DNA from 2 places in the Acidovorax sp. JHL-3 genome. Region 1 is predicted to be linked to the other one. Evidence: predicted binding sites of a transcription regulator. Region 1 holds the regulator's gene; the other holds the start of a gene.
What was found. Region 1 encodes FNR, which switches genes on or off when oxygen is low (the NO sensors DNR and NnrR bind a similar motif). Its sites were predicted from a motif close to TTGATNNNNATCAA; they were not measured.

Region 1 (4,428 bases):
CTGTTTGATCTGGGTGCTCGCCGTTTCTATATTTTCGGCTTGGTTCTGTACCCACAGGATTTCATCTATCTGACGGGGCTGCTGATCATTTCGGCGCTTTCGCTGTTTCTGTTTACTGCGGTTGCGGGCCGGTTATGGTGCGGATTTGCTTGCCCACAAACGGTCTACACCGAGATATTCATGTGGATCGAGCACAAGATCGAGGGAGATCGCAGTGCGCGTCTGCGGCTGGATGCGGGCCCCTGGACATTTGAAAAAATCCGCAAGAAGTTCCTGAAGCAGGCCGTATGGGTGGCCGTGTCCCTTTGGACCGGTTTCACCTTTGTGGGTTATTTTGTGCCGATTCGGGAGCTGGGTCCTGAGCTGTTGGCTTTTGCTGGCGGCTGGCAGATTTTCTGGGTGCTTTTCTACGGATTGGCCACCTACGGCAATGCCGGTTTTATGCGGGAGCAGGTGTGCAAATACATGTGCCCCTATGCCCGTTTCCAGAGCGCAATGTTCGATCGAGATACGCTCATCGTCACCTACGACGAAGCCCGAGGCGAGCCGCGTGGCCCCCGAGTCAAGACGGTGGACTACAAGGCCAAGGGGCTGGGCGACTGCATTGACTGCACCTTGTGTGTTCAAGTGTGCCCGGTGGGTATTGATATCCGCAAGGGTCTGCAATACGAATGCATTGGCTGCGGCCTTTGCGTGGATGCCTGCAATACCGTGATGGACAAGATGCACTACCCCAAGGGCTTGATACGGTATTCAACCCAGAATGGTGTTCTCAATCGCTGGAATCAGTCGCAAATTTTGCGACATGTCTTGCGCCCTCGTGTGCTCATCTACACCGCCGTTCTGGTCGCATTGTGCGTGGGTATGTTAGTCAGCCTCACAACACGGACACCGCTCAAAGTGGATATTGTGCGGGATCGCGCCGCCTTGTCCCGCATTGTGGCGGGGGGCAAGCTTGAAAATGTTTATCGGCTGCAAATCATGAACGCTACAGAGGCTACGCAGCGCTATCGCATTTCAGCATCGGGCCTGGATGGCCTTGAGGTGGCCTCGGAGCAAGAGGTAGACATAGGCGCTGCGGAGTCTCGTTGGGTCGCAGTGCGGTTGCAAATCCCCTATGGATCGGCACCTCCAGGTTCTCACGCGATTCATTTCGACATTTCAGCGCTGGAAAGCGGCGGCAAAGTGGCTGAAAAATCCATTTTCCTGGTTCCACGCTGAGTGAAAGTCACTGTGCCCTACATGGTGGTTTGTGCGCTGTATTGCTGATGTTTCAAGGAGATTCCATGTCGTCCAACCCCGTTATCAATCGTGAACCGCAACCTTGGTGGAGATTCGGTCATGTCTGGCTGGTGATTGCCGGGCCGGTCATTGTGGTGATCGCTGGTTTTGTCACCTTGTGGCTGGCCATCAGCCGCCCAGACCCCGTTGTGGCCGAAGACTATTACCGCAAGGGGCTTGAAATCAACCAGACGCTGGCGCAACCAGAAAAAAGCTTGGCTCCTGCACTGAAAGCCCGGAACCACGCGGCGACTCCTGCCGGAGATCAGCCCCGCTGAGTTGGCACTCCGCATGCGCAATCTTTTGCCAAGATTAAAGGAAACAAGACGATGTGGACACAACGCCTGATGTGGATTGCATGGCCTGCCTTCATGGTGGCGGGCATTCTCGAAATGCTGGTTTTTGCCATGGTGGATCCGCAGGATCTGCATTGGTTTGGCCAGCCCTTGACGCTGTCTCGCGAGGGTGTCTACACCCTCGCTTTTTTCGTGTTCTGGATCATCACCATGGTTGCCAGTGCTATGACAACCCTGCTGTCCATGTCACCTTTTGAGCTCAATCGTTGTCCTGTGCCTGCGCATGCTCGGCCCGACGATTGTCACAAAGTGACGCCCTGCCCGTAGCCGCCATGCCGTTGCAGTGAGGCGACTCAGTGGGGGGCGCGATTTCAGGTGGCTGCTCAGTGGCAGGCCTGTTGGTTGTTGACGATTCGCCTGAGGGCTTCGGTGTCCAGAATGCGAACGTGGCGCTGCTTGACTTCCACGATGCCGTCTTCCACAAATTTGGAGAACGTTCGGCTCACCGTTTCCAGCTTGAGACCCAGGTAGCTGCCGATTTCCTCTCGTGTCATTCGCAGCACCAGCTCTGATTGAGAGAACCCGCGGGCATGAAGGCGTTGCACCAGATTGAGAAGAAAGGCTGCGAGGCGCTCCTCTGCGCGCATACTGCCAAGCAAAAGCATCACGCCGTGCTCGCGCACGATTTCACGGCTCATGATCTTGTGAACGTGGTGTTGCAGTGCAGAGACTTCGCGCGACAGCTCTTCGATGCGATCGAAAGGCATGACACACACTTCGGCGTCTTCGAGCGCGACGGCATCGCAGGTGTGGTGATCGTTGACGATGCCATCCAGTCCGATGATTTCACCGGCCATCTGAAAGCCCGTGACCTGATCGCGTCCGTCTTCCGTGGCGACGCAGGTCTTGAAAAACCCGGTACGGATGGCATAGAGCGAAGTGAACGACTCGCCATTGCGAAACAGCGTACTTCCCCGTTTGATTTTTCGTCGTACAGCCACGACTTCATCAATCCGTTGCAGCTGCTGCTCGTTCAGACCAACGGGCATGCAGAGTTCTCGCAGGTTGCAGTTGGAGCAGGCGACTTTGATGGTTTGCGGATTCATGGACACTGGAGTCTAGTTGGGCAGGGATAATTGGTGTGTGGCTGGCGGGACGCGATTTGTGCGCTCGGCTGCTGACATGAATCAAATTGTCGCCGCTACGTCCGACCATCCTCTTGATTAAAGTCAAGGACGTTGGGCGAAGGGTACGGCACAGTACTGCTGCACGCAAGGATATTTTCCAATGACCGCTGTTTCACCAGAACTTCTGCGCCGTTTTGACGTGCCAGGGCCCCGTTACACCTCATACCCAACGGCCGACAGGTTTGTCGAAGCTTTTGGGCAGGAGGATTATGCCCTCGCGCTTTCGCAGCGTCGGCTTGGCACCACGGCGATGGCGTTGCCATTGTCCCTGTACGTCCATATCCCCTTTTGCGAATCGCTGTGTTACTACTGCGCTTGCAACAAAATCATCACCAAGCACCACGACCGTGCGGATGTGTACTTGCGCTACTTGAGCCGCGAGATTGATCTGCACACGGCCCATTGCGGCACCGGGCAGGTTGTCAGTCAGCTGCATTTGGGGGGGGGAACACCTACGTTCCTCTCGGACGATGGATTGCGGCAGCTCATGGCCACGCTGCGGCGCAGCTTCACTTTCGCCCCGGGCGGAGAGTACTCCATCGAAGTGGACCCACGCACTGTCACGGCAGATCGGCTGGCGGTGCTGGCCGAGTTGGGCTTCAATCGTCTGAGCTTCGGCGTTCAGGATTTCGATGCCGAGGTTCAGAAGGCCGTGCACCGCATCCAGCCCGCAGAGCAGGTCTTCGCGCTCGTGGAGGCGTCGCGCGCGCTGGGCTTTGAGTCGGTCAATGTCGATTTGATCTACGGGCTGCCACGCCAGACACCCGAGTCATTCGACCGCACTTTGGCTCAGGTGGTCCAGTTGCGCCCAGACCGGATTGCTCTGTATGCCTATGCGCACTTGCCAGATCGCTTCAAGCCTCAGCGGCGCATTCTCTCGACAGAACTGCCCGCGGCGTCAGCCAAGGTGACCATGCTCTCGCGCTCGCTGGACACTTTCATGGAAGCCGGGTATGTCTATGTGGGCATGGACCATTTTGCTTTGCCCACCGATGCTTTGGCCGTTGCCAAGCGGCAAGGGCGACTGCACCGCAATTTTCAAGGTTACAGCACCCAACCCGATTGCGACCTCATTGGCTTGGGGGTGTCGGCGATCGGCAGGGTGGGTGCCACCTACAGTCAGAACGCCAAGTCGCTCGAGGAATATTACGACCATCTGGACCAGGGACGTTTGCCTGTGGTGCGTGGATTGGCGCTGAACCGTGACGATCTGGTCCGAAGGGCTGTCATCATGGCGCTCATGTGCCAAGGTGAATTGCAGTTTGAACCCATTGACCAAGCGTGGCTTATTGATTCTCGGAAGTATTTTGCGCCCGAGCTGGAGCAGCTGGAGACCATGGCCGAACAAGGTCTTGTTGTGCTGAATTCAGAGAGCATCAAGGTGACGGCCATGGGATGGTTTTTTGTGCGCGGCATCGCAATGGTGTTTGACCGCTATTTGCAGGCGGACCGCAATCGGGCCAGGTTCTCACGCATCATCTAGCGTTGACTGAATGGACTGTGCACCCTAATAAATGCTTGCGCCTCTCGCCGTAACTGCCTTGTTCATGGGTCTCGCAGGCGGGCCCCATTGCTTGGCCATGTGCGCTGCACCTTGCGGTGCGCTGGTGGGGCAGGGCGGGGCGCGTTCCACTGCGGACGAAACCGGCAACGTTGCGGTTCAG
Region 2 (4,428 bases), 240 kb from region 1:
ATCCTGCCCGGCCTGGGCGATGCGGGCGACCGCATCTTTGGCACCAAATAAATCACCCACTGGAAGCAGCAGTCCACCACTGCTTCCAGGATAAAAAAGCCGCCGGCGGGATTGCTCCTGCCGGCGGTTTTTGCTTTGGCCACCGCCACAAAGCCCGGGGGCTTGGCGGCAGTGCTTCTGACATCAATACACGTCGTGCTGCGTGTTGTAGACGTTGAAGTGGCCCGTGGGGGTAATCAGGCGTGGATCCTTGATGACCTTCTTGAGCTTGAGGGTCTTATCGTCCACCACCACGATCGCGCTTTCCTTGTTCTTGGCGGACCAGACAGAGAACCAGACCTCGTCACCAGCCTTGTTGTACTCAGGCTGCACCACACGCTTGGCACCGTCGTCCTTCAGTTCAGCCCACTCGGCGATAGGAAGCGTCTTGTAGCCCTTGTCCAGGTTGTTGATGTCATACACCACGATCGACTGGGAGATCTTTGGATCGGGGTTCAGAGGCGCATCAGACCACAGGTTTTTGGACTTGGGGTGGCTCTTGACGAACAGAGCGCCGCCGCCAGGACCCTTGAGCTTGGCCACTTCCTTGAAAGCGTACTGCTTGAACTTCTTGGGGTCGGTGCCGATCAGGGAGATCGTATCGTCGCCCAAGTGGCCGGTAGACCACACGGGACCGAACTGCGGATGGGTGAAGTTGGCGCCACGGCCGGGGTGGGGAATCTTGCCCACATCGGTCAGGCCAGCCAGCTTGCCGTCCTTGGTATCGATCGCAGCAATCTTGTTGCTGTTGTTGGCAGCCACCATGAAGTAGCGCTTGGACGCATCCAGACCGCCGTCATGCAGGAACGGAGCAGAACCGATTTCGGTGATCTTGAGGGCGTCCAGATTGGAGTAGTCCACCATCAAGGTCTTGCCGGTTTCCTTCACGTTCACGATGAATTCGGGCTTGTAGTGGGAACCCAGAATGGATGCCACGCGGGGCTCAGGATGGTATTCCTGCGTGCCCACGACCATGCCGCGGGTGGAGACGATCTTCTTGGGCTCCAGCGTGTCGCCGTCCATGATGGTGAACTGGGGCGGCCAGTAAGCACCAGCGATCACCAGCTTGTCCTTGTAGCCCTTGGCCTTGGAGGTTTCCACCGAGCGGGCTTCCAGGCCGATGCGCACTTCTGCCACGCTGTCGGGTTTTGCCATCCACAGGTCGACCATGTTGATCTTGGCGTCGCGGCCAATCACGAACAGGTAGCGTCCGGAAGCCGACATGCGCGAGATGTGCACCGCATAGCCGGTCTTGATGATGCTGATGATTTCCTTGGTGTCACCATCGATCAACGCAATCTCACCCGTGTCACGCAGCGTGGTGGAGAAGATGTTCTCGATGTTGAAGTTGTTCATCTTCTTGGTCGGACGGTCCTTGGGCGCAACCGTTACCTTCCAGGTCTTCTTGGTGTCGGCCAGACTCCACTCGGGTGGCGTCGGCGCGTCATGCTGGATGTAACGGGCCATCAGGTCCACCGTGGCTTCATCCATTTCACCAGAGGTCTGCCAGTTGGGCATGCCAGCGGGCGAACCGTAGGCAATGAACACCTTCAGGTAGTCGGTGCCCTTGGCCATGGTGATGTCAGGGGTCAGGGGCTTGCCGGTGGCGCCCTTGCGCAGCACACCGTGGCAGCCAGCGCAACGCTCGAAGTAGATCTGGCGAGCGCGATCGAACTCGGCCTGCGTCATCTTCGGCGCTTTGGGATTCGTGCCCTGGTACATCGGCACATCAGCCAGAGGGGACGAGCCCGCCTGGTAGTTCATTTCAGGCGTAGAGACGTCCTTCTTCTCTTGCGCCACAGCGGTCAGGGCCAGGGTGGACAGTGCCAGGGCCGCAAGGCGCGCCAGCTTTCGGGTTGTCATGGGAACTCCTTGTGTGCCGCAGCCCATGCGCTAATTCCATCCCGCAGGACTGCCCGCCGAGGGCTGCGACAATATAGTTTCGGCAGGCTTGGTATCGATTTTTCGACGGGTGCCGCGGGATCACTTTGATACGCATCAAATACATTCACTTAACGTGAATCAATTCCCTACCAGCCTTCCAATAATCCCACAACCGCCACCGGAAACCAACACTTATGAAATCGCATCGTTTGGCCCCCCCTCATCTTTCGCGTCAAAGCCACAGTTTGGGAGCCCTGCACAGCGTGGCGTTGCTTACCGCGGTGGCCTGCCTGCCCACCGGCGTTCATGCCCAGAGCACACCGTTGATGGCCGAAATGGTGGTGAGCGGCTCGCGCAGCGAGCAGCTGAGCGACGAGCTGCCCTTGTCGATCGATGTGATTGACGCCCGCGCCCTGAGTGACCAGCAAAGCCGCGACGTGCGCGAGGCCCTGCGCGACCTGCCCAACACCTCCGTCAAGCATCCTCTGCCGCGCACCACGGTGGGGGGCGCCAACACCGTGGGCACCGGCCGCGACGGCAATGTGGGCCTGAACATCCGCGGGCTGGGTGGCAACCGCGTGCTCATGCTGGTCGATGGCATCCGCGTGCCCCGCAGCTATGCTTTTCGCACCACCACGTTCGACCGCGAATACCTGTCCATGGAGCTGCTCAAGCGCATCGAGGTAGTGCGCGGGCCGGCATCTGCGCTGTATGGCTCCGACGGCATGGCGGGGCTGGTCAACTTCATCACCCACGAGCCAGCGGACTTTCTGACCAGCGCCAAGGGCGCCCCGCCCAAACAGGTGGGCGGGCGTATTTCTGCCGGCTGGAGCGGCGACGACAACGGCCGTGCGCTGGCGGCCACGGTGGCGGGCACTGCCAGCGACACCGTGCAATGGCTGGTCACCGCCAACGCCCGCCGCTCGCACGCCATGGACAACATGGGCACACGCGATACCTCTGACACCAGCCGCACCACACCCAACCCGCAGCACAACGAAGACAACGCCGTGCTGGCCAAGGTGGTGTTGCGACCTTCGGCCGCGCAGCGCCATGTTGTCACCCTGGAACATGTGGAAAAGCAGGCCGACGTGAACCTGTTGTCTAGCCGCGCGCCCCTGCCGCTGACGGGCAGTCCAACCGCCATCGCCGGCGCCGTCAGGGATGAAAACTCCAGCCGCACCATGGACCGCAGCCGCTTCACCTGGGATGGCCGCTACACCCTGGGTGCCAGCTGGGCCGACCAGCTGCAGACGGTGCTGGCCGTGCAGCACGCCAGTTCCCGCCAGGTAGGCACCAGCGTGCGCAACACCCTGCCCTTGCGCGTTCGCGACAACTCCTATTCCGAAGACACCTGGCAGGCAGGCCTGCAGGCCGAAAAAACGCTGCGCACACCCGGCGGCTGGGCTCACAAGCTCACCTATGGCATCGACCATATCCGCAGCGACATCAGCAATGTCTACACAGGCGTCGCCCCGCTGCCGCCCGAGGTGTTTCCGCTCAAGCGTTTTCCGGACACGCGCGAGACCAGCAGCGCCGTGTATGTTCAGGCGGAATCCGTCATTGACCGATGGAGCATCACCCCGGGGCTGCGGTGGGACCACTTTGCGCTGGACGTGACCACCCAGGCCGGCTTTTACCCGCCCGCCGCCAAACCCGGCCAGTCGCTCTCGGGCTCGGCGCTGTCGCCAAAGCTGGGGGTGCTGTACCGCGCCACTTCACAGTGGAGCGTGTTTGGACAATATGCCACGGGGTTTCGCGCGCCCGATGCAGCGCAGATCAACGGCTACTACGAAAACGCCGCCGAACAGGTCACCATCATTCCCAACCCCGACCTCAAGCCTGAAAAAAGCCGGGGCCTGGAGCTGGGTGCGCGCGGTCGGTTCGACCGCCTGAAACTGGATGCGGCCATCTTCGCTAACCAGTACTCCAACCTCATCATGGACACCGTGCTCATCCGCGGCACTGGTACAGCCGCCGACCCCCGCGTTTTCCAGACCCTCAATACCGAGCGGGCCCGCATCACCGGCATCGAGGTCAAAGGGATCTACGACTGGGGCCCCATCGCGGGCGGGCGCGTCAGCACCCCCTTTAGCTGGGGCCGCGCCAAGGGCGTGAACCGTGCCACCGGCGCACCACTGAACTCCATCGACCCCCAACAGATCAGCCTGGGGGTGCAATACGACACCGCCGCCTGGGGCCTGCGTGCCGACCTGCGCCACCACGGCGCCAAAAAGGCCAGCGACATCGACAGCGCCTCCGCCGTCAAGGCGCCCAACACGCAGTTCACCATTGGGCAGGCCACCACGCTCGATCTGTCGGCCCAGTGGCGCCTGCGCAAGGACCTGCGGCTGAACGTTGCCGTAACCAACGTCACCAACCGCAAATACTGGCTCTGGCCCGACGTCTATGGCCTGGCCGCGTCCAGCACCGTGAATGACGCCTACACCCAGCCAGGCCGAAGCCTGAAGGCATCACTGGTAATGGATTTCTAAGGCAGGCACG

Region 2: a site for FNR is predicted at 2,028-2,041, ahead of K226_RS0113035 (nitrite reductase). Genes of this name have one in related genera too.

Annotation. Positions count from the first base shown of each region.
Region 1 is NZ_JAFU01000001.1:3,023,591-3,028,018, reverse strand. It holds gene ccoG (cytochrome c oxidase accessory protein CcoG) at 1-1,221, shown strand, start outside; gene K226_RS0114095 (FixH family protein) at 1,287-1,559, shown strand; gene K226_RS0114090 (hypothetical protein) at 1,611-1,904, shown strand; gene fnr (fumarate/nitrate reduction transcriptional regulator Fnr) at 1,961-2,683, opposite strand; gene hemN (oxygen-independent coproporphyrinogen III oxidase) at 2,865-4,247, shown strand; gene K226_RS0114075 (sulfite exporter TauE/SafE family protein) at 4,279-4,428, shown strand, end outside.
Region 2 is NZ_JAFU01000001.1:2,788,443-2,792,870, forward strand. It holds gene upp (uracil phosphoribosyltransferase) at 1-51, shown strand, start outside; gene K226_RS0113035 (nitrite reductase) at 184-1,902, opposite strand; gene K226_RS0113040 (TonB-dependent hemoglobin/transferrin/lactoferrin family receptor) at 2,187-4,418, shown strand.